DNA from 3 places in the Psychromonas sp. KJ10-2 genome. Region 1 is predicted to be linked to each of the others. Evidence: predicted binding sites of a transcription regulator. Region 1 holds the regulator's gene; each other region holds the start of a gene.
The links. Region 1 encodes MetJ, which represses methionine synthesis genes. Its sites were predicted from a motif close to TAGACGTCTAGACGTCTA; they were not measured.
Positions count from the first base shown of each region.

Region 1 (8,369 bases):
GTTGTGGGCGATTGTTTGGCGTGCATAGGATTTGTTTTCATCAAGGTATCGACCACCGAATTTAGGTTCAATGTTCACCCAACGACCAAAGCCATAATCGCGCAATACTTCTTGATCATTATTAAAGTAAGTCATACCTAAAGTATCAAAGTGACCATGGCCCATGCCGTGTTGGCCATAGTTCATCACTAATTGGCTGATGTCGCCTTGTGAATTTTGCATACGGATAAAGCCTTGTGCGCCTTTATCTCCATCTGGCCCTTCATTTAATTCAACACTTGGTAAGCAAGGCACTTCAACGGATGCTTGTGCTTGGTAAGCTTGAGATAAAGCAACACCGCAACCACTGATCCAAATTTGCTCTTGGATGTTGGCAATGCCATATAGGTTAGTGTCTTCTGGGTAATGCTTCGCATATAAGCTGACGGCAATCACTACGCCTTCATCTTTAATATCCATACTTTTTGATGCATCGTTTAATGATGGGAATACACCATTAGGGTAAGCCGTTGATAATAAAGATTGGATAGTTTTACCAATCACCTGATTTTTAAAGTTAAAAATATCTAATTCAGGGCGGAAACGTTGTGTTAACTCAGCTAATAAACACAAAGGACGAATCGCATAACGATGGTAATAAGGTCCTTCAATGTAATAACCTGAAGGTGCAAATAAATTACTTAACTGCGCAAGAAATCCACCTTGGATATCATCGCCCGCTAAACCATGTAAGGCTAAATCAATATACTTTTCTTGTCCTATGGCTGCACCGCATGCTGCTGTTGCGGCAACCGCCCATACACCGTGATTATGAATACGATCAAAATCAAAGTGATACTTGACTGTTGCTACCTCTAACATAGGTTCAAATAACTGTTTCACAATATGCTGACGTTGTGCTTCCGTTAACCAGTGTTTAATACAGCTATAGCCTAGGCTCGAATATAACAACCAAACATGTTCATTGAGCATTTGGTGGAATAAACGACCCGGTGGGTTGGTATTACGCTGCTCTTGAAACCCTAGTACTAAGTACTTGTCCGCATATTGCGTTAATAACGCTGCTGCAAACTGTGCATATTTATCTTCACCAGTAATCAGAAATAAACGGCCAGCTTGTTCAATATATTTATAGTTTTGTTGGTGTTTATTATGCGCATAGCCACCGGCTGGGCTATGCCCAGGTACGTCTATTGGTAAGGTTAGGTATTTATCGGTATCTTTGATTAAAGCATCTAAACTACGGCCCATTAGACTGGTTTTTCCTAGCTCCTGCTGAATGGCTTCAACTTCTTGCTGATTCATCAGAACAGCGTTAACAGTGGAGAGCATTATGACCTCGCTACATATAAAGTGGATAAAAATTGCTTAATAAAGTAATACAAATAAACCTTAAAATCACTTTAATTTTTTAATTTTTAAGGATGACCTCTCTATTTTTAGATTTTAAATAACACTAAAAAAGCTAAAGCCTTTTATAATCTCACTGCTTCAACCAGCGATTTACTTTGCTTTTTATTCTTTATCTACCATAAGCACCTAGGCGGGTTGGCTGAATATGTTCCAGCTTACTTAATGTTTATATAGGATAATTTTTTGATTGTGATGTCGGTGGATGATCTAGATCACACATAGTGTCTTTTTGTATTACAAATTGAGTTGTGTGATGTACAATTTTTAACTTATAAATTGTATCAATAAGATGTAAATGCATTGTGACCGTTTAGTGTGTTGATGCTGCAATTGATCTTAATACCGCGCTTTATACCGAGTGCATCAAGCGACGCTATTCGCTGCAACAGATTGAGATAGTTAAGTACAAAGACAATGAATCCATTTTTAGAATAGAGGTAGCAAATGGCTAATTTCAATATCGCTTTGATCGGCGAATGTATGATTGAATTACAGGAAGTAAATGGCGTTTTACGTAGAAGTTTTGGCGGAGATACTCTAAATACAGCTGTATATTTGTCACGTTTAACATCAGGTAAAGATGTTAATGTTAGTTATGTAACTGCCTTAGGTGAAGACAATATAAGCCAAGAAATGATCGATGCTTGGAACAAAGAAGGCATTGATGCACAATTTGTACAACGCTCCGCAACCAGACAACCTGGTTTATATATGGTTGAAACCGATGAAACAGGTGAGCGTAGTTTTTTATATTGGCGTGATGCTGCCGCTGCTAAATTTTGGCTCGAAACAGCAAGTGATGAATATATTGAATCGTTATTAAAACAAGATGTTATTTACCTTTCAGGCATTAGTTTAGCGATATTACCACCTGCTAGCCGTGAAAAGCTTTATGATCTATTAGCTCGTTATAAAGCAGCTGGTGGTAAAGTTTATTTCGATAATAACTATCGTCCGAAGTTGTGGGATTCTGCTGAACAGGCTGCTGAAGGATTTAAACGTATCCTAGCTGTTACGCATACGGGGTTATTAACATTTGATGACGAACAAGCTTTATTTGGTGATACAGACGTTGAGCAATGTATTGAGCGTACCCGTGCATTAGGCGTGCAAGAAATTGTTATCAAACAAGGTGGCAGTGAATGTTTGATCATTACTGCTGATGATTCAATTAGTGTTGCTGCACAAAAAATAGCACCTGAAAAGGTTATCGATACCACAGCTGCGGGTGATTCATTTGCTGCTGGTTATTTATCAAAACGAACTTTAGGTGGAACAACAGTGGCTTCTGCTGAAAAAGCACACCAAGTAGCAAGTACTGTGATACAGCATAAAGGTGCAATTATTGATATGGAATATATTGCCCCATTTGTAGATTAATCATTCATATTTAGGATAGTAGAAATGACAACATTAAATGAAAAGTTACAATCACTGAAAGTGATCCCTGTTATTGCCATTAAAGATGCTAATGATGCTGTACCACTGGGTAAAGTATTAGTTGAAAATGGCATGCCTTGTGCGGAAATTACATTCCGTACTCCAGCAGCTGCACAATCAATTAAAAATTTACGTGAAGCATTTCCTGAAATGTTAATTGGTGCTGGCACAGTACTAAACAGTGAAACTGTTGATTTAGCCATTGATGCGGGTGTTGATTTTATCGTTAGTCCTGGCTTTAACCCAACAACCGTTAAATACTGTCAACAACGTAATATGCCAATTATTCCTGGTGTGAACAATCCATCGTTAGTTGAGCAAGCAATGGAAATGGGATTAACTACCCTTAAATTTTTCCCTGCTGGACCATCGGGTGGCGTTGCAATGTTAAAGTCGCTAACAGCTGTTTATCCAGTTAGCTTTATGCCAACTGGCGGTGTTTCACCTGCTAATATTAATGATTACTTAAATATTAATGCAGTATTAGCCTGTGGTGGTACGTGGATGGTACCTGCTGATCTGATTGATAACCGTGAATGGGATAAGATTGGTGAATTAGTGAAAGAAGCCGTTGCTGCACTAAACTAATTACAGTCATCGCATCTAGTTAAGCTATAAAAACCTCAATAAGCGCAGCTTATGAGGTTTTTTATTTGATACGTTTATTTAGCTGACTTGCTTAAGGTCTCTGAAATATTGACGTTTTGACTTTTATCTAGCTCATCATCTTCAGGTAAAGGTTGACCAGTATAAGCATGTAAAAAAGCTTCGCATAACAGTTCACTGTTAGTTGCATGACGTAAGTTATTCACCTGACGACGAGTACGTTCGTCTGTCAATATCTTCAATACCTTCGTAGGTATAGACACAGTCACTTTTTTTACCTGCTCACTTTTTTTCCCGTGTTCGGCATAAGGGCTGATATATTCACCGTTCCATTGTGTTGACATAGTAATAACCTTTTAAAAAATATGCTTTATTTTACCTCGATAAATTAAACATGGCAATCTATACGTACAGAGGGCTAGAAGTCTATAATTTAAAAGAGAATAGAAACAAAAGAGAATAGAAACAAAAGAGAATAGGGGAAGGCTTAAGATTTTTCTTTAACAGGGCTAAGTGCCGAGATTAAATCCTGTGCAGAAGCAACTAATTTACTGCTTTTAAAAGGGTTTAGTGACAATGTTTTATCTTCATTGAGGGTAATATCATAAAATTGTGGCAGATTAAAATTAACCTGTTCAGTGTCGGCATTAGGTAAATGATTATTAGAAGTATAAAAACGGTTTACGTTTTGTACAAACTCATTTTTTGAGCCAGCAAAGTTTAAGAATGTTTCGACATCATTTTCTGCATTAGCAATATAAACATTAAAACCATTATGGTAATTCTCAAAAGAATTGAATCAAACCTTCACTAATGTGGGATTCAATCACATCGGCGGTTTGATCGTAATGCGTGGTTTTTAAATTCAATGAACTTGTGGATAACTTCTTCTTCGAGATATGGCTATAAATATCCACCGCACTTTCTAAATGTTGCAGTGATACACCTTTACGCTCAAAGTAAAAACCAAATTTTCTGCCACCCGTCCACAATGTTTGTACCGAACGAGTATGTACGGTATGTAAACGTAGTTGAATGAATTCATTAAGTTTACTACCAAAGGCCTTACAGATTTGCTCACTAAAATGACGGCTATAACAGAAAAGGTCTATTTGTTGAGGGGGATGCATCTTGATGCATTTTCGACAAAATAGTATTAAGTGCTTCAACCACCGAGAATTGACTATTAAAGTGCAAAGTACGTACTTCATTCCATGAATTTCGGTAAATAAAGTCGATACTACCAATCAAACTCTCTTTATGTTCACCATAAGCCATTACGTTGTCGACTTGGTTTAATTCACTCTCTTCTGTATCTTGCCAATGACGTGTTGGATCTTTTTCAACATTTAAGAAAATAGATAAATGTTTAATTGCACAGGGTTCACTGAGTGCTTTATCACTGGCTTTAGGTACATAGATAGGGAAAACCGCATACAAGTCTCTGGCAAATTGATTAAGATTTTTATCAACGAGGTCAGAGCCTTGATTATATAAATGTAGAGTAGTGTCTTCATCATACAGTCCATTCACATAACTCCAAGCAACCAGCTTAGATAAATAAGGTGAATAACCTAGGTTAGGTGTTGATGCTAATTCAAATGGATCCAGCGTACTATTAAATAAATACCAACCGGCTTTATTTTTGCGATGTTCTGGAATTTGGATCAGGCTAAGGTCATGCTCAATTAGATTCGGTGAGATATTAGGGTTAATAATATCCACTTTACCAGGCAGTGTTTCATGAGCTGCATAGAGCTTACGCGATAATATACCAATATCTTCGGCACTGATCGATTCACTAATATCATTGACTCGAGCAAATTTTATTAAGTTACTGTAACTTAACATTAATGCATCAAGTAAAAGGTGATTAGCTTGTTTTACTTCGCTTATTTTCCAGTTATTACGATTATCTAAATCAACAATTTGGCTAGCAGTCCAACCCCATTGTTTCACAAGTTTTTTTAAAATAGTACGGCGCCAAGCATGACTTTCATTGTAAGAGGGTTTAGATAACATCTCTTCAGTTTTAAAGTAGAAACAAACACGCACTAACTCTAAACGCTGTAAATCATTAATGCTGATTAAGTAATGACTTACTTTTTCTAACATTAAACAATAGGGATCAAGGTGTTCATCATAACAATCTTGTTCTTGGAAACTTTTTTTGTAGGAAGTCGAGATCAGCTCTGTATTGGGGTATTCCCAAGAGTAAGCTTCCATTAATATGGTTTTTAAGGTGGCTTTATACGGGTTATCAATCCCTTTATATAGCTGCCATAAGGTTGCACCAAATAATTCTTCAGCTGGTACACGGTGTAAACCACCTAGGTCTAACCAATCATCTGGATTGATTTTTCCAGTGTCATAAAGATTTTTCACATAATTATCATAATCATGCTCATGTTCATGCGGAATTTGTCGCCATAGAATTCGACGGCCAGCAACACGCAATGAAGTACGATAAAACTCATCTAATAACAGCATATGCTGTGAGCTACCACAGGACTCATTACTTAATGATGCTTTATTTTTAACTCTGAACTTATTATCAGGAATAAGGAAGAAGTTAAGTTCTACGCCTAAACTTTCTGCCCAATAAGTAATTTCCCAAGATTTTTCATTAAGTAATGCTACTCGGTCTGCACCCAAGGTATGTGAATAACAGATCCAAATATCAAAATCACTTTCAGAGCATTGCCCAATAGAGGAAGTACTGCCCATTGCATATAGGCCAATAATTTCGTTTTTTTCTACAGGTGGCTCAGGGACAACGGAAAAAAGTTGCTTGGCAAGCGTTTGATGTTCTTGGGTTGGATTGAATTGGCTAATGCCCGTTGGTACATCACCTTCAACATATCCCGGAAGGCTAGGGGAGTGATAATGAAATAGGAAAGGACAAATTTGAAATACGTTGGCTTCGTCTTGTTTCATTAATGCGAGAGCAGATCTAACACGCAAACGAGAAAACTCATCTGATTTATCGCGTAATTGAATGATTTCTTGGCTCAAGCTGTGTTCCATTAGTACAGGTATTAGTGTTAATTCAACCTTATAAAAAGTGTGAGCATCATAGCATTAATTCTGGTTGTTGGTAAATATAGTGTGAAATGAGTTGATTTTGGGAGGAACTAGCCCTCAGCATAACTGAGGGCTAGTTAACTTAATCTTCGGTTATTTGGTAAGGTAAAGGAGCGCAATACAGTGTTGAACCCTCAAGTTCTTTTACTTGGAAAATATCATCAGTATTTGTATCTTTTGGTAATACCGCGAGTACCTCAATGTGCCCATCGCCATATTGACTAGCAGACACGATAGTACCTACTCTTTTCCAGTTATTATTTAATAATACTTCCACTGTTTGCCCCGCTTTAGGACAATCCGCTGAACGACCTGTTAGAATAAACATGGCACGCTTGTTTGCGCCTCGGTACTTGGCGCGCGCTACGGTTTCTTGCCCAATGTAACAACCTTTAGTAAAGCTAATACCATCTAATGCCTGTAGATTTAGCATTTGAGGAATAAACTGCGCGGTTGTTTCCGCAGTTAAAAAGCCAACACCTGCAGCAATATTCATTGCATTCCATAAGCTGTCGTCAAAGACTTGTGCTTTGTCTTCTAAATCTACTAACAATGCTTCTGCTACAGCATTCTTCATGACCGCAAGGTAACGCAATGAAGGGTAAGGTTGTTTGATTAATACTGTGCCAGTGTCTAATAATCGGCTAGTATCATGAGTTGCTGCTGTATCCACCTCTTCTGCAATATATTCTGCTGATTTGTGACCCGCTAAGCCTAATATCTTATATTCAGTCTCTTTTTCAATAGTGACTTTAGAGAATGCGGCATACTTTTTAAGTTCAGGTAGTTGCACCTCTGACACAGAGCTAGGTTGGGTTAATAGAATACGATCAGCTAATATAATCACTCGGGCAATGGTCCATGCTTTACCTTGAGGGTTACAGTGTGCCGCTAATGTTTGCTCACCCGGTACTAATTGCGTTAAATCACAAGTTAGTTGTCCTTGTAAAAAAGTAACACGGTCTTCACCTGTAATGCTGATCAAGTCCCAGCTATCGAGTGGACAGAGAACAAGATCGGGTAATTGGCTAATATTCTCAAGTTGGCTAAGTGTTAGCATGGTTGGCCTCATTTATGGACGAATGTGTTTTTTTACAATGTTATCGCCAATCGTCTATTTTACAACTGCTAAATGATGGTATTGATGTCGTACACGCTATATTTCTTAGAATAAATAACTGACTAATATAGGTGCTTATAATAAGCTACTGGTTTGTTTCAACGTTTATACGTATAAGTTGATAAGCAACTTAACGTTTTCATTTAAAAAGGAAGGTTTAGTCATGCCAAAAGAGGTTCCTCTTTCTCGTTTAATATGGGCTTGTCGTCGTGGTATGTTAGAACTCGATGTTTTGCTTATGCCATTTGCAAAAGAAGCATACAGTGATTTAAGCGAACAACATAAGCTGTACTTCCAACGTTTATTAACCTGTGAAGATCCCGAGTTATTTGCGTGGTTTATGGGCCATGAGAAATGTCCAGATCCACAGTTGGCTGAAATTGTCGATGTCATCCTTAAGCGCGTTAAAATATAAGATAAGCACCGATCCTTCTGTTATCGCCAAAGTCTTGGCGATAACTTTACTGCTGCTCAGTGCTATTATACTTTACTTATTATGGGGAGTTGGTTGGTTTAGTGCTCTGTTATTAATCATATATATTCTTGTCTCTGCCTATTTTGTTTGTTCTTCGGTACAACTGCCTTTCAGCTGTCTTTTATCCGATGCTGGTCATATTGAAATAAGCGAACCGAAACAGCTGATAGGGGTGATCGATAGGCGCTCTTTTTATAATGCTTGGGTGATGTTTTTATGTGTAGAGCAAGT
Region 1 is NZ_CP178827.1:2,470,695-2,479,063, reverse strand. It holds gene ACLKL2_RS11910 (heparinase II/III domain-containing protein) at 1-1,305, opposite strand, end outside; gene ACLKL2_RS11905 (sugar kinase) at 1,858-2,793, shown strand; gene ACLKL2_RS11900 (bifunctional 4-hydroxy-2-oxoglutarate aldolase/2-dehydro-3-deoxy-phosphogluconate aldolase) at 2,818-3,441, shown strand; gene metJ (met regulon transcriptional regulator MetJ) at 3,516-3,803, opposite strand; partial or broken gene ACLKL2_RS11890 (class I adenylate cyclase) at 3,947-4,589, opposite strand; gene ACLKL2_RS11885 (class I adenylate cyclase) at 4,552-6,474, opposite strand; gene ygfZ (tRNA-modifying protein YgfZ) at 6,626-7,603, opposite strand; gene ACLKL2_RS11875 (succinate dehydrogenase assembly factor 2) at 7,827-8,078, shown strand; gene ACLKL2_RS11870 (protein YgfX) at 8,050-8,369, shown strand, end outside.

Region 2 (8,369 bases), 500 kb from region 1:
ACAAAGTTAAAGTAGGCAGTAGATCTTGATGTTCATGAAAGTCAGGTAATAAACGCAGAATAAAGAGGGTTCAATTTGTTGATCAACAAAGCAGTCCTGTAAACCAGTGCAACCAATCACAAGCCCACTTTTAACACATTGTATTGCATACATTTTATGCTTTTTATTATTAAGTAATGTATCAAAACAATCACTGGCTTGTTGTTCAGATAACACGCCAGTGATACTGTATTTCATACACAATGGATGCTGTACCAATTGTACAAAGTCTTGTTTGTCTTCGGCGGTAAAAGGACGAACGCTGAGTTGCTGATGTTCAATAAACAAAGACATATTAACCTCATCGATAACAAATGAGACTTCATCATATCGTTCAAAAAATAAACAGCTAACGCTAGTGGGTTAAAAATGAGAGATCAATACAAAATAAAAAACATGCCGAAGCATGTTTTATAAGGTCAATCTACACAGCGTTTATGCTTACTGATGGTAAGGTGCGCTTAACTCATGTACCGCATCAACAAACACTTTGGCATTTTCTGGCGGTACATCTAAATGAATACCGTGACCTAAATTAAACACATGTCCAGTCCCTTTACCGTAACCTTCCAAGATGGTCGCCACCTCTTCACGAATACGCTCAGGTGATGCATATAACATGGATGGATCCATATTACCTTGAAGCGCAACACGTGAGCCGACACGTGCTCTTGCTTCTTTAATATCGATAGTCCAATCTAAACCTATACCATCACAGCCTGTATCAGCGATCTTCTCGATCCATTGACCACCATTCTTAGTAAATAGAGTAACAGGTACTTTCTGTCCTTCATGGTTACGGATTAAACCATCAACAATTTTATGCATATATTGTAATGAGAAATCTTGGTAATCACGTGGCGATAAAATACCACCCCAAGTATCAAACACCATAACCGACTGTGCGCCCGCTTTAATTTGTGCATTAAGGTAGCTGACCACTGAATCTGCTAACTTATCTAATAAAGTATGTAATATTTGTGGCTCAGCAAAAGCCATCTTTTTAATTTTAGTGAAGAATTTTGAACCGCTGCCTTCAATCATATAAGTCGCTAATGTCCAAGGGCTACCTGAGAAACCAATTAATGGCACTTCACCTTTTAAGTCGCGACGAATGGTACGAACTGCATTCATTACATATTGAAGCTCACCTTCAGGATCCGGCATGATTAAGTTATCAACATCTTTTTTACAGCGAATAGGACGCTCAAATTTAGGCCCTTCTCCTTCCGAGAAATATAAACCTAAGCCCATAGCATCTGGGATAGTTAAAATATCGGAAAACAAAATAGCGGCATCAAGGTCAAAACGACGGAGCGGTTGTAACGTTACTTCACAGGCGAGATCAGCACTACGACATAGCGACATAAAGTCACCAGCTTGCGCACGAGTCGCTTTATATTCAGGTAGATAGCGTCCAGCTTGACGCATCATCCAGACAGGCGTTTTATCTACTTGTTTCTTTAATAAAGCACGAAGATAGCGATCGTTTTTTAAATCTGTCATTAGTAACCTTTTCTATTTTAGCTATTGATAGCTTTTACACGGCAATTATTAATTATTGATAGAATATACCTTTTTACATTTCAAAAATGAATTTGGTATTACCTATCACTTCGATACCTAAGCCCTAGCTTAACGACATCGCTTTATTGTTTTCTCAATTAATTTTCGCGCAATTGTGCCATGCTTTGGAACGATTGGTAAGTTATCAATATCATACCAATTGGCTTCTACTAACTCATGTGGATCAACTACTATCTCGCCAGAAGCATAATCAGCGATAAAGCCCATCATTAATGAATGAGGAAATGGCCAAGGTTGACTGCTTACATATTGAATGTTTTTCACCTTTAATCCAACTTCTTCAAAGACCTCTCGCTCTACACAAGCCTCTAGGCTTTCCCCTGCTTCAGTAAACCCAGCCAAAGTGGTATAAACAGGGTAATTATCTTTATGGTGACGACTATGTAATGCTAATAATATTTTTTTCTTATGACGAATAGCGACAATGATACAAGGCGATACTCGAGGGTAAGCACGATGTTGACAGTGATAACACTTCATTGCAATTTCCCAATCAATGGGATTCATTTTTTGCCCACATTGCCCACAAAATTGATGGGTTTTATAAAACAGGCTAATTTGGAAGGCACGCCCTGCCATATCAAAAAACAGATCCTCAACACGGCCTAATAAAGAACGTAGACCGACATATTCTCCGATCCCAACATCAAGGGGTTCTGGTAAATCGACAAGATAACAAGGCTGCTCTTTGTACTGACCTAATAATCGTTTATTTTCAGTTATACCATCGGGAAAAGGTAATTCACTGACGCACCCAAAGGGATGAAATCACCTTTATCTAGGGCAACTAACTTACCTTGCGATAAGATAAACCACCATGCGCTCTCATCTTCTTTTGTATTCACTTCTGCCATAAATCTACTCTTGTTAAAATCCATCAACATAATGCAACATAGCATAGTCATTAAACAAGTCTGCGCAATACCAATTTGTTAGCAAAAAACATCAAATAAATGTAGCCATCACTCTCAATATAGGCAATGATAGAAGCACCTATAAATAAATATTTTTTGCCCTTTTACATTGGGCAGAAGTTCACAGTAATTAGTCAGTGGGTTGTGTAAACTGAATGGCGATTAATATTCAGTTGTTTATTAACCTAAGTCATTGATGACGATTCGCTTACAGGAGGTTTTATGCTTAACAAACTAAAACAAGCAAAAGAAGAATGGGGTGGCACACTGTCTATCTTAGATAACTGGTTGGATGAACGACAGATACTGGTTATTTTATATTGTAAACTAGCAGGCTTACCTCCTTACCAACAAGAGAAACGCTGCTTACCAGAACAAGCGGTTATTACTGAGTTTTGCCAAGTATTATTAGACTATGCTTCCACTGGTCATTTTGAAATTTATGAGCAAATCATTGAAAAATCCAAGTTGGATGGTGAAGAGAATCTAAAAATAGCGCAAGAGCTTTACGCTAAAATAAACAGTACAACGGATACTGCTCTCAACTTTAATGATACCTATGCAGAAAATGCTTCGGATCAGACTTTATTGAACTTTGATCATGACCTTTCAGAGTTAGGGCAAGTGATGGAAAGTCGGTTTGAACGTGAAGATAAGCTATTAGAGGTTGTACACTTACACCACACCTTTGCATGATAGTACTGTTCAAGATTATCTATTCTATTAAGTATCAATTAAGCTAAAAGCCTCGTTTTAGCTTGATTGATTATCAACTTAACTGTCTTATATTTTTTATAAATAAGGTACTTGAGAATCCAAACTGTTTTTAACTAACAGAAAATATTCTTTAATAAACTCTATTTGCTCCTGAGTTGCTCTATGCTCCCAACACTTCCCTAGTATTTGCTCGATATCTTCAACTAGCTTATCTCCTTCTGCCACCACCATTAAACGGGTTTCATTGCTTAATTGCGATTGTTGCTGGCAAAAAGTCATCAGCAATTGTGAAGCTTGGTCTAAGACAATATCTGCAATTACCTCACCACTGGCTGGTTTAGCGCTATCTTCAAATATACTTAAATTATCAGCAAAATAACCGATGCATGCATCATAGGCATCACTTTTTAATAACATAACTTCTGTTCTCTAGTTGATACTTATCATGCTTAATAAGGCATTCACCTATTAAGCATGATATAAATTTAATTACAGCTCACCCATTTCACGTAACGATAAATCACGACGTTTATTAAAGGCTTTACGCTCTTTTTCAGGTACCTTTTGTGATAGCGGTAAATTCACCTTCATTGCATCAACAGGTTTATTGTAAACATGGAACTCATAATGCAGATGTGCACCCGTTGAACGGCCTGTATTACCAGATTTAGCAATCAGTTTACCCATCTCTACACGCTGCCCTTTACGCACTAATATTTTACTTAGGTGTAAGAAACGTGTGGTGTATTTACGGCCATGTTTAATCACAATGTAGTTACCAGCTGCAGGGTGGTAACCAGCTCGAACTACAACACCATCACCCGTTGCATAAACATTAGTCCCAACAGGGACTGCAAAGTCAGTTCCGTTATGTGGGCTAATACGCTTAGTAATTGGGTGTAATCGACGCGGGTTGAAGCGAGAACTAATTCTTGGGTGCCCATTAACTGGGTAACGACGGTAAGCTTTAGTTAAACCTTTTCCATCTTTATCGTAATAACGACCGTCTTCATTTAAGAAGGCGGTGTAGTTACGCGACTTTGTTTTAATGATGACCGCCAACACCTCACTATCAAAACTATAAGCGCCTTCAATATATTGTTTAGCGACTAACACATGAAAGGTATCACCCGCACGTAATTGACGGTTGAAATCAAATTGGTCCTGTAACGCACCGGAAATTTGCTGAATTTGGCTAGCCGATAATCCACTTTTTTTGCACTAACGTAAAAGCTGCCAGTCACACTGCCCTGGTAGAAGCTATTACGCCATTCGCCCTTTTTATATCTAACTTTGATGCATAAGCACCATCCTTTAATACAAAACTCAAAGTATTTGCGCGATCAATAATAACCTTTAACGCTAATAACTGATTATCAGGGCTAATTAATAGTTGTACTTCTTGGCCTGGTAATAAATTCGCTAAACGAAGATATTCCGTATCGGCTTCTAGCAACTCTTGCAACACAGCCGCAGATATCCCCTCATCGGAAAAAATCTCACTCAGTGTGTCACCTGCTGAAATGGTTTTTTGAACTTCTCGGTTACCAGAGAACTCAGGAAATAACTTATCAGCAGCAGGAGTAACCGTATCAAGAGGCTCTGCAAGGGCAAGGTCCGCTTTAGTAGTTTCACTGGTTGGCAAGACTAACTCACGCTTAATTTTTTTATTTTTATCCCCATGAGCGGGAATTAAACTGATGATAAGTAAGAAAAGAAATAGCGAAATAACTATCCAAAAATGCAGACGAGGCAAGTTATTAATGAAGAAAAGCGCTTTTTAAACATGATTTTACATTGAAGCAATAAAGGCATAAACGATCTCGATTAGACAGGAAAAAACATAACCGCAAAATTTAAATGGTTGCGAGTATAACCCATAGAAAAGCTATGTTTAAGACAAATAAACAGCAATTTTATTGTCCTACGACTATTAAAGTAAGAAAACAGTTCTCAGTAAATTAAAAATAATAGGGTGTTATCCGTCACAAAAAAATGTATTATAGACGTCTAGATGTAAAAACATCCAAATTATTTTAATTTAAATAGCCGAATAGGAGTTCACATGTCACGTGACTTATTTACTTCAGAATCAGTTTCTGAAGGTCATCCAGATAAAATCGCCGATCAAATTTCTGATGCGGTACTTGATGCCATTTTAGAACAAGATACTAAAGCACGTGTTGCTTGTGAAACCTATGTAAAAACAGGCATGGTTATGGTTGGTGGTGAAATCACTACTGATGCATGGGTAGACATCGAAGAGATCACACGTAAAACAGTACGTGACATTGGTTACACTAGCTCAGAAATGGGTTTTGATGCTGACTCTTGTGCAGTACTAAACGTAGTAGGTAAACAATCTCCAGACATCAACCAAGGTGTTGACCGTTCTGATCCACGTGAACAAGGTGCCGGTGACCAAGGTTTAATGTTTGGTTATGCAACTAACGAAACTGAAGTTTACATGCCTGCTCCAGTAACTTACGCACACCGCCTTGTTAAAAAACAAGCTGAAGTACGTAAAAGCGGTCAATTAGACTGGTTACGTCCAGATGCAAAAAGCCAAGTCACTTTTGCTTATGACCAAGGTAAGATTGTAGGTATCGATGCTGTTGTTTTATCAACACAACACCGTGAAGATATTAAACAATCTGACTTAGTTGAAGCAGTAATGGAAGAGATCATCAAGCCAGTGTTACCTGCAGAACTATTATCTGAACGTACTAAATTCCATATCAACCCAACTGGCCGTTTTGTTATCGGTGGTCCAGTAGGTGATTGTGGTTTAACTGGCCGTAAAATCATTGTTGATACATACGGTGGTACAGCACGTCACGGTGGTGGTGCATTCTCTGGTAAAGATCCATCAAAAGTTGACCGTAGTGCAGCATACGCAGCACGTTATGTAGCAAAAAACATTGTTGCTGCCGGTCTAGCTGACCGTTGCGAAATCCAAGTATCTTATGCAATCGGTGTTGCTGAACCAACATCAATCAGCGTTGAAACATTCGGTACTGAAAAAGTAGCAAAAGGTTTAATCGTTAGCCTAGTAAGCGAACACTTTGACCTACGCCCTTACGGTTTAATCGAGATGTTAGACCTAATTAAACCTATCTACCAAGAGACGGCTGCTTATGGTCACTTTGGTCGCGAGCAATTCCCTTGGGAATCTCTAGATAAAGTAGAAGCATTAAAAGCAGCGGCATTTTAATCTCAGTTTAAATACTCTAGACTAATGCTTACGTTTGAAGATAAAAAAGCACTCGCAGCAAAAGGTGAAGACTGTTTCATCCTAGCCGAGTGCTTTTTTGATCGCCACTTCCCTCGACCTACCTATTACTTTAATCAACGGGGACGAAGTGCAGGTACTGCTCATCTACAAAAGAACATCATAAAGTTTAATCCAATACTCTATTCACAAAATAAACAGATATTCATTGAACAAGTGGTTGCCCATGAAATAGCGCACCTACTCACTTATCAAATGTTTGGCAAAGTAAGGCCTCATGGTAAAGAGTGGCAAGCGATTATGACACAGGTATTTAAAGTACCAGCTTCGACAACTCATCAATTAGATGTCTCCGATGTCGAGGGTAAGTTATTTACCTATCGTTGTGATTGTTCTGAGCATCAACTGACTATTCGTCGGCATAATAAAATTAAAAAAGGCACCACCTATTTATGTCGACAATGTAAATCAGCATTAGTGTTCGTAGAAGTGAATAGTTAAAGCAGTGTATAAAATATAAGATAGTGCTCAATGTGGGATTAATATTGCAGACTACTCAACCCCCGCCTTTATAGGCTGCAATATTAATTTTACCAATTCACCGATGGGTGGCTTATCCCATGGTGTAGATAAACTTTCATGGAAAAGCTTATCTATCTTACTAAGCCTTGTATTGTGCGATACACGACTTATTTACAACCTATACCAATATTGTGCGTTATCAGCATAAGTCAGCGTTATAGAAAGCATAAAGAATAGGACGATTCTTATACTCTCGACAGAAACAACGGGTTTACCACCTATTAATGACTTACTCCATTTTATGTTTCATTTTCTGGACGGGAAAACTAGTTCATAAATTCAATCAAATTAATAGCCGCTATCTCTGCTAACAACCAAATGATAATAGATATCATTATTATCTGTCAACCAGTAAAATCAATAATTTTTAAAATAAAATAAAAAGGCCTATAGCCTAAGGTGAGAGCGAGTTATTAACTATTCTTAGTGTAGGTATTAAAGAGATTTAATTAGCAAAATAGATAATCAGTATCTTATTGTTTTGTTTGGTTTTTATTCAGAAAGCTTTATTAGAGGTGTTTGAATTGAGTTAATAAATTAACATTAAGCATAAAAAATCCGATACAAAGATCGGATTTTAGAAAAGTAAAAATTGTTAACTAGCTCACTATCTTTTGAAGTTATCCAAAATAATACCTGTTGCCATCGCTACATTCAGAGATTCTGCCAGCCCAAAATTAGGAATAGTAATTTTATCGGTAATTAATTTACCCACCGCATCTGAAATACCATGCGATTCGCTTCCCATAACAATTAATGCACTACTCGGTAATTTACATTTGTGAATATTTTCGCCTTCTAAAAAAGCACCAAAAATAGGTTTGTCTTGCGAACTTAAATATTCAGTAAGATCCGCGTGACTCACTTGCACACGAGCAAAAGAGCCCATGGTGGCAGCAATCACCTTTGGATTGTAAAGGTCAGCGCAGTCTGGGCTGCATACAACATGTTTAATGCCATACCAATCAGCAACACGAATGATTGTGCCTAAATTACCTGGATCTCCTACTTGGTCTAATACCAGTACTAATCCTGCTTGTTGCTGTTCAGGTGTGCTAAACACTTTGCATTTAACGACAGCAATCACACTGTTATTGGTTTTTAAGGTACCCGCCTTTTGTAACTCTGCTTCACTACTTTCAATCGTTTTTGCAATTAATTGATGTTCAGTGAGCTGTTTAGCTTGTTTGTTAATGTACTCGGTTGTTGCAAATAAATTAACGATTTCAAAATCCGATTGAAATAGTTCACCCACATTTTTTCACCTTGAACAAGAAATAAGCCTAATTTTTTACGCT
Region 2 is NZ_CP178827.1:1,973,641-1,982,009, forward strand. It holds gene ACLKL2_RS09475 (GNAT family N-acetyltransferase) at 7-333, opposite strand; gene hemE (uroporphyrinogen decarboxylase) at 481-1,545, opposite strand; gene nudC (NAD(+) diphosphatase) at 1,675-2,349, opposite strand; gene ACLKL2_RS09490 (hypothetical protein) at 2,346-2,480, opposite strand; gene rsd (sigma D regulator) at 2,763-3,236, shown strand; gene ACLKL2_RS09500 (DUF3802 family protein) at 3,333-3,674, opposite strand; gene ACLKL2_RS09505 (peptidoglycan DD-metalloendopeptidase family protein) at 3,747-4,448, opposite strand; gene ACLKL2_RS09510 (LysM-like peptidoglycan-binding domain-containing protein) at 4,498-4,902, opposite strand; gene metK (methionine adenosyltransferase) at 5,323-6,471, shown strand; gene ACLKL2_RS09520 (SprT family zinc-dependent metalloprotease) at 6,496-6,990, shown strand; partial or broken gene ACLKL2_RS09525 (RNA methyltransferase) at 7,679-8,369, opposite strand, start outside.
Region 2: metK (methionine adenosyltransferase) is a predicted target of MetJ. The motif match lies at 5,261-5,278, and genes of this name have one in related genera.

Region 3 (8,369 bases), 920 kb from region 1:
GCCGCTTCAACGAGTCCTGCAGGTACTTCTAATAACGCACCTTCAACCAGACGAGCGATAAATGGAATCGCACCAATGGTTAAAGGCACAATGGCAGCGGCAGTACCGATTGAGGACCCGACAATAAAACGAGTCACTGGAATCAAGGCCACCAGCAAAATAATAAATGGGATTGAACGGCCAATATTAACCACTACTCCCAATATTTTGTTCAAACTAGTACTTTCTAATAAACCATTCTTCTTACTTAGGTGTAATAACACACCTAATGGAATCCCCACGACAAAACCGATAAAACCAGAGGTAAACACCATGATCAGTGTTTCCCACAATGAACTCACTAATAGTTCAATTAAGCGTGTGTTTTCAGCCCACCAAGTTACCACTGCATTAAATGACATAGCCAAGCACCTCTAGTTCAATTTTTTGTTGTTTTAAATATTCGATGGCTTTTTCTGCACATGCATCAGGGCCGATAAATTCAGCTAACATTAAACCAAACTTAACGCCGCCTACATAATCCATATTTGAACTTAAAATACTGATATCAATATTAAATTCACGAGCTACATGGCTAATAACTGGTGCATCAACAGACGCGCCAGTGAACTCTAAACGAATTAACGGATAGCTGTTTTCAACACGTGTACTGTGTAGGCGCTCTTGGTAATCTGCTGGGATTGATAGATCTAACGTAGATCGGATAAAATCACGTGCTAGTTCTGTTTTAGGGTGAGCAAAGATATCGCCCACTAAACCATTTTCAACTAATTTACCGCCACCAATAATAGCCACTTCCTGACAAATACCTTTTACTACCGCCATTTCGTGGGTAATTAACAATATAGTCAGGTTTAACTCTTTATTGATTTTACGTAGTAATTCTAGAATTGAGATAGTCGTTGCAGGATCTAATGCACTGGTTGCTTCATCACATAACAATACTTTAGGATCTGACGCTAATGCACGCGCAATAGCCACACGTTGTTTTTGACCACCACTTAAGTTTGCAGGATAAACATCACGTTTTTCAGCTAAACCAACTAACGCTAATAGATCTTCTACTTTCGTCTTAATTTCGCTTTTACTAACACCAGCAAGCTCTAAAGGTAAGGCGACATTATTAAATACTGTACGTGATGATAAAAGATTAAAGTGTTGGAAGATCATCCCTATTTTACGACGAGTATTCGTTAACTCTTGGTCCGATAACTTAGTTAAATCAACACCATCCAGTAAAACTTCACCGGTAGTTGGGCGTTCTAATAAGTTAACACAACGTATTAATGTACTTTTACCTGCGCCAGATGAACCGATCACACCAAAAATACTACCTTGTTCTATAGTCAGGTTAATATCGGAAAGCGCGTTAATCGCCTTATTTCCCTGATAAAACACCTTGTTTACATCTTTTATTTCTATCATCAGATTTCCTGAAATTTAAATACTGGTTACCTATTAGCCATCAAAGAAAATCGGTGAGCTAAGTTGTAATAATGGGTGCATACTAAGACATCTAGACGTCTAAATCAATTAATTAAAATAAACAAATTTGATTTACATTAATTGTTTGGATATTAAAGATTAAGTTGGATGATTTTTCATTAGGCAAAAAAACATCACCCTAAGGTGATGCTTTAAAAAATAAGGTTAAAAAGCGTTATTTTTTTAAACGACTAACACCAAATCCTAATAGACCTAATGCAAAAATAGCAGCTGTCGCTGGTGCTGGTACATCAACAATTGATAAGTTAACATCTGCTATTTCTTGGCTGACGCCTGAGTTTGTACCACCGCCCGTCCAGCTAATTTGAATTTCGTCACCGCTAGTGGTTGTCGCAGCATCAAATGAGAAGCTGTTGTAAATCCACTCACCCGCCCCTAATACAGGCTCTAAAATTCCACTTAATGAGATATCTTGTGTCACGTTATACACTTCTACTGTTGCACCTGAAGCATCACCACGTTCACCAGCAAAGAAAGTTAATAATAACTCCTGCCCTGCATCAATCAGTGAATCCAATGTAAATGTCACACTTAATGTTTCGCTACCTAAATCATCATTTACTTCAATCGCCCCGGGATCTTAATTTCCGCGGTACTGCTATCATTATCGTGATCGTACGTTTTACTCATACTACGACGATTTGCGCCATTAGCGTAATAAACCTCGAAGCCCTTACCACTTGTATCTGTCCAAGATGCGTCTGTTGAGTTAACTAAAGAAGAGCTGCCTCCACTAAAATCTTCAGAAAAGATAAGGCTAGCATTAGCAGCATTAAATAAGCTACTTGCAGACAATAAAACAGCAGCAGCACTCAATGTTGATAGGATAGTTTTCATAAATAATTCCCTTTATTCGTCAATCCTGATAACAAATCAAGACTTCCCTTTAAATTGTTTGTTTATTGCTCATATTATAGACTAGTTCTATAACATAACAAACTTATATAACAACTAAAATTACGATTTAAGATTAAAAATAAACATGCAAAACATTGATAATATGAAGATAATAAAATTAAAGATCCATAAATACTCATTTATAGCTACAAAAAAAATAACAAACATTATCGCTAATATAATATTGGAATAATCAGGTAGCTAAAACCCCTCTATTAATTTAAAAACAACGCGTTAAAGCTACCGCTAATTTAAATAAAAACCCTTTTCAACAAAAAATAATCGTTAAATAGGAGTTAAAGGTAATTTAGATAACCAAGCAACTATAAATAGACATTAAAACGCTTTTACACCGCTGCTTTTTGAAAAAAGGAAGTGGTACAGGCATATTATCTGCCAAATTATTTAATGAAAAGCCCCACTCCATTATCTAGCTAAAGCATTCCCCAAAGACTTAGTAAAAACAATAAATTAATATCTTTTTGATGCCCGTATTGTATGATAAATATAGGTTTTAGATAATTGACACTTATGGATACCAGGAACATAAAGTATGACCAGCCTTTTTTTATACAAGTAGTTATCTTTTCTATCGCCCCTTTAATGTTTACTTTTTATGAAGGTGAATTAAGACGAATATCATTCTTTTATTACATTTCGCTAGTGCTTTTTATTGGCGGGATTTTTGGCAACCTGTACTCTTTCCCTATTTCAGAGGGTATTAATATTTCTGGTGGTAATATTTGCTACGGAGCTTTCATGATGACTTCCGTCCTGTTTGTTTTAGTTGAAAAAGACCTGCAAATTTTCAAACAAATTATTCGCTTAGTGGTTACTATTGATATTGTTAATATTGCACTATCTTCTATTGTCGCTAAAACATTAAATACACCGAATGTTATCAACCCACACCAGACTTCTAGCGCGTTATTCGACGTGTCCATCCCATTTATTATTTTAGGTGGTGTATTGATCATTGTAGAGCTTTTTTCCTATTACTCAGCTTTGATATGCTAAAGAAATTAAATCGCTCGCCCAATATCACTGCAATATGTTATCTACTTTTATTCATATTAGTACTATGTTCCGATGGTATTCTATTCCCTTTGATTGCTTTTGGTTTTAACGCAGAAGTGATTGAAATTGTGATTGGAGGACTAGCTGGTAAAGTATTAATGGCAAGTGTGTATAGCCTACCCATTTTATTATTTATAATATGTAGAAGACGTTCATTTATAGCCTATTTACAATCAGATGGTTTCCAATGGAATCACTTGTTAACTTCTAGTAGGGAGTTATTAAATGAAATATCGGCCAAGGATTATGGATTAAAACAGGCAGAGACTATTTTCAAAAACTCTAGTCAAGGGCTGGCCATTATAAATAATAAAGGCCACATTGTTAAAGCGAATGCGGCCTTTGCTAGTATGCTAAAAGTTAGCGAGCTAGATATTAATAGTAACCAGCTTAATATCACCAACTATTTTCAACATAATAATCAACCATTAAACCACACTCAAATGCTCACCTCGAAATGGCGGAGTGAGGTAAGCTTTGGAGTAAACTATATACATCAAGGTATTGCTTCTGTAACAGAAGTAAAATCAGAAAAAGATAAAAGCAGCACTTACATACTTTCTCTTATCAACATTGATGAGCAAAAAGCTATCCAACAACAACTTAATCATCTTGCGATTCATGATCAATTAACAGAACTCCCCAACCGCCGTGTACTCGATCAACGCTTAGCCATAAATGACATACAAACAGCCTCTTTATTAGTGATTGATTTAGATCACTTTAAAGATGTAAACGATAGTTACGGGCATATGGCAGGCGATACTCTTCTTAAAGAAGTTGCAAACAGGCTATTAAAAATAAAAACAACGATTTTAAACCCTAACGACCTTATTTGCCGTACCGGAGGTGATGAATTTGCCTTATTAATCGATACAACTGACAAACAAAAAATCGAAGAGGTTATTAAACAAATTCAAGTAAGTTTGTTTTCTGTCATTAATCTTGAATACAATGTGCAAGTGTTCATATCTGCCACCATTGGTGTAAGTAGCCAAGTAGCAGAAGTACGTCAAGATTTATTACAAGAAGCCGATGCAGCCCTTTATCAAGCAAAACGCAATGGCCGAGGATCCTTTGGGTTCTATGAAGAACATTTAACTCAAGAAAGTCAAAGAAAATTAATCATCAGTACCAAGCTTAAAAAAGCGATTAACGAGCATTCATTGCAAGTATTTTATCAGCCTCAATTTAAAGCTAAAAGTAAGAAAATACATGGTGTTGAAGCATTAGTTCGTTGGAATGACAATGAATTAGGGTGGGTATCTCCAGCGGAATTTATCCCGGTAGCTGAAGAAACTGGATTAATAGCAAGTTTAGGTGCTTTAGTATTAGAACAATCTTGTATAGATGGGCGTAAATGGATAGACATGGGATACCAAGCAATTACTATTTCAGTCAATATTTCTGCATATCAACTCAGGTTTGGCCAATTTATTTCAACTTTAGATAAAGTGCTTAAACAGACTCAATATCCCGCACAACATTTAGAACTAGAATTAACTGAATCAACCTATATTGAACGAGCTCAAGAAGTGACGCCTAAGTTAAAAAGGATTAAACAGCGAGGGATTAAATTAGCTATTGATGATTTTGGTACAGGGTATTCATCACTTTCCTATTTAGCAAATATGCCATGGGACACTTTAAAAATAGACCGAAGCTTTATTACAAAACTGCCCAATGATAAAGTCCAATGCCAACTAACATCAACTATTATTCAACTCGCACAAGCAATGCAATTTAGTATTGTTGCAGAAGGCGTAGAAACGCAAGAGCAATTAAATTATTTAGCAGAAAAAGGCTGTGACTATATTCAAGGATTTTATTTTTCTCCAGCTATTCAAGCGGCCGATATTCCTGGTTATTTAATACAAAAAGGTAGGGATATTTAGTCTTCATCAGCTGGTAGAAAATATTATACCAATTGCATTAAATAAGTGAGCTAAATTTTACGCAGGAAAAATGGCTGAGTGCAAGGCGTCATTCAAACCTCTCGACGATTAACTTCGTTAACAGTCTGACGGAGAATTAACTAAAAAAGGTTAATGCTTAAATAGTGATTCTATTTGCGAAAATCACAACGAAGCAGTAAGTTATTTGAACAAGTAAAATAGATCAGTTACTTAGTGTGATTGGTATTAGTTATGAATTAGAAAGCCAGTTGATATTTTCTTTGTTAGACTCTCTGCTCTCAACTAATAAGAGGTGCTGGAATGTCCAATAATGATGAATACGATGTAAAAATATTAACCTTGTTACAGGAAAATGGACGTCTCACTAACCAAGAGCTCAGTGACTTAGTTGGTTTATCCCCATCACAGTGTTCACGTCGCCGTATTAGTTTAGAGCAACAACAATTGATTTTAGGCTATCACGCTCGCCTCGCACCCAAAGCATTAAAGCAAGAGATGCAGGCCATGGTAGAAGTAAAGCTAATTAATCATGAGAATGAAAATGCACAAGACTTTCATCAATTTGTTGTTAATGAGCAGAGCATAATAGATGCCTATAAAACCACAGGTGATGCAGATTATTCGCTTAAAGTGGTGGTTTCCGATTTAGACAGTTTGAATGCGTTACTTTCTCGCATTTTTCAAACTAAACTTATTTCACATATCAAAACGTCCATCGTACTTGAGCGAATCAAAGAGAGTGGTATTAAAACGGTAGGTTAGTGCCAACTGATTAATCAGTCCAACCTCAAAATCTTAATTATAAAAGAGTAACCAGAGGAATATGATCTGTAGAATAGCCTTCAACTTGGTGTGCTCAAAAGAGTGCACTATTGTCACCTTTAGCCTTTAAAAATTTTCTTCTCCTATCACCAAAACACACTTGTCATAGTCATTAAATTCAATACAAAAACCGCGCACCAAAACAGACACAAACGCACCAAAAATGCACAATAAAAACAAAATAAAACAACTTATTGCACAATTTAATCACCATGGTATAAAGCATGCACAACTAACGCAAACAAATTAGGACTGTAAAGCATGTCAGATACTAGGCTAGTAGATAACATACAGGAAGTAACAACAAAGCATCGCTGGTTTGAAGATGCAATGGCAATTTTAATCGGAACTAGTTTGGTCTCCTTCGGAGTTTTATTCTTAAAACATGCTGGATTATTGACAGGTGGAACGGCAGGTTTATCTTTATTACTTCATTACAAACTTGATATTAACTTTGGTGTGATCTTCTTTTTTATTAACCTACCTTTTTATTATTTAGCACTACAACGTATGGGTAGGATGTTTACTCTAAAAACCTTTATTGCAGTGTTACTGGTTTCTATATTTAGCTCTTTGCATGATCTATTTATTAGTATTGAAGCGCTTAATCCTGTTTATGCCGCTATATTCGGCGGCTTTATTTTTGGTGTGGGTTTCATTGTCTTATTTCGCCATAAAGCGAGTTTGGGTGGTTTCAATATTCTTGCATTATATTTACAAGAAAGGTTTTCAATTAAAGCGGGATGGTTATTAATGGGGGCTGACCTCACGATCATGTTAATCTCTTTATCCATTGTGTCCGTATATCAATTAGTTTTATCTATTTTCTGTGGCATTGTACTCAACTTAATCATTGCCCTTAATCATCGTAAAGATAGATATACCGTATAATTAAGCTTATTAGGAGTATGCAAAAAGCATACTCCAAGCCTTTTATCATGCCACGACTTGCTCTCCCTTTAGTAAGTTTTTAGCCGCAATAATGACATCTACCACTGAATAGATCAGCATGATCATTGACGAAACCGGCACACAGGAATAAAGGATCCACTGCTTAATTTGAAAAACAGTGGTCACTTGATTGGTTCTTAAGGTTAACTTAAGCGAGTACCAAAATAAGATAGCCATAAAAGTTGCAGAAATAAGCAAAATTACTAATTTATATAAATGCTGTAAGCGTACATTACTAATACGTGGCGTTATCCAATCCCCTACTGAAAAGTGCAGCTTTGCACACCATAATCCAGCAGCGCCATAAAATACCAGTGCAGCAAAACTCAGCTCAATAATCTCATCAAACCAATAAAAAGAGTTAATGGTGATAATACTCTGAATAAAGTTTGCAGTACCCTCCCAACCATGGGCCAGTAAAAACTGAATGAGATCGTTAATTAAACGTAGTGAAATATTCGCAATTAATAAAAGAGCAATAATTGAGAACATGGTAATGGCGATATAACGAAGTATTCTTTGCACCCAGATATCAATATTTTTCAATAAACAGACCATCACATTTCTCCCATAATAAGATTAGGTAAGAACAATGAAATACTCGGCACAAAGGCGATCAACACTGTAATTAGAAATATCATTAATAAATATGGCCATACCCTCTTCGCTAAGGCAGGCATACCTACTTTTGCAAAACTATCAACGGCAAACAAGCACATACCAACAGGCGGTGTTAAGTTACCAATCATAATTAATAACACCATCACCACCCCAAAGTTAATCAAGTCAATATCGAACATAGTGGCAATCGGCATAAACAGCGGTAGAGTAATTAAAAAGATAGCATTACCCTCTAAAAACAAGCCCATAGTCAGTACTATGCCTATCACAATCCACATCACTATCGACTGTGTTGCCCCAAACCCTACTAAGGTTTCAATCACACTATCTGGAATTTTTTGATGGATGATTAACCACCCAAAGAAGTTAGCTGAAGCAATAATAAATAACAGGCTGACTGATTGAGTAATGGATTTGTAAATAATGCCTGGTAAAGCCTTTAACTTTAAATCTCGGTAATAAAAACCTAACAACGCGGCATAAACGCACACAACAACAGATGCTTCCGTTGGAGTAAAGAAACCACTCATAATGCCACCGACAATAATCACCGGTGCCATTAATGGCCAAAAGCACCAT
Region 3 is NZ_CP178827.1:1,555,315-1,563,683, forward strand. It holds gene ACLKL2_RS07465 (methionine ABC transporter permease) at 1-401, opposite strand, end outside; gene metN (methionine ABC transporter ATP-binding protein MetN) at 391-1,425, opposite strand; gene ACLKL2_RS07475 (PEP-CTERM sorting domain-containing protein) at 1,661-2,035, opposite strand; gene ACLKL2_RS07480 (hypothetical protein) at 2,065-2,343, opposite strand; gene ACLKL2_RS07485 (hypothetical protein) at 3,007-3,420, shown strand; gene ACLKL2_RS07490 (EAL domain-containing protein) at 3,414-5,375, shown strand; gene ACLKL2_RS07495 (Lrp/AsnC family transcriptional regulator) at 5,697-6,158, shown strand; gene ACLKL2_RS07500 (YitT family protein) at 6,480-7,109, shown strand; gene ACLKL2_RS07505 (TRAP transporter small permease) at 7,155-7,727, opposite strand; gene ACLKL2_RS07510 (TRAP transporter large permease subunit) at 7,727-8,350, opposite strand; gene ACLKL2_RS07515 (TRAP transporter large permease) at 8,350-8,369, opposite strand, start outside.
Region 3: metN (methionine ABC transporter ATP-binding protein MetN) is a predicted target of MetJ. The motif match lies at 1,510-1,527, and genes of this name have one in related genera.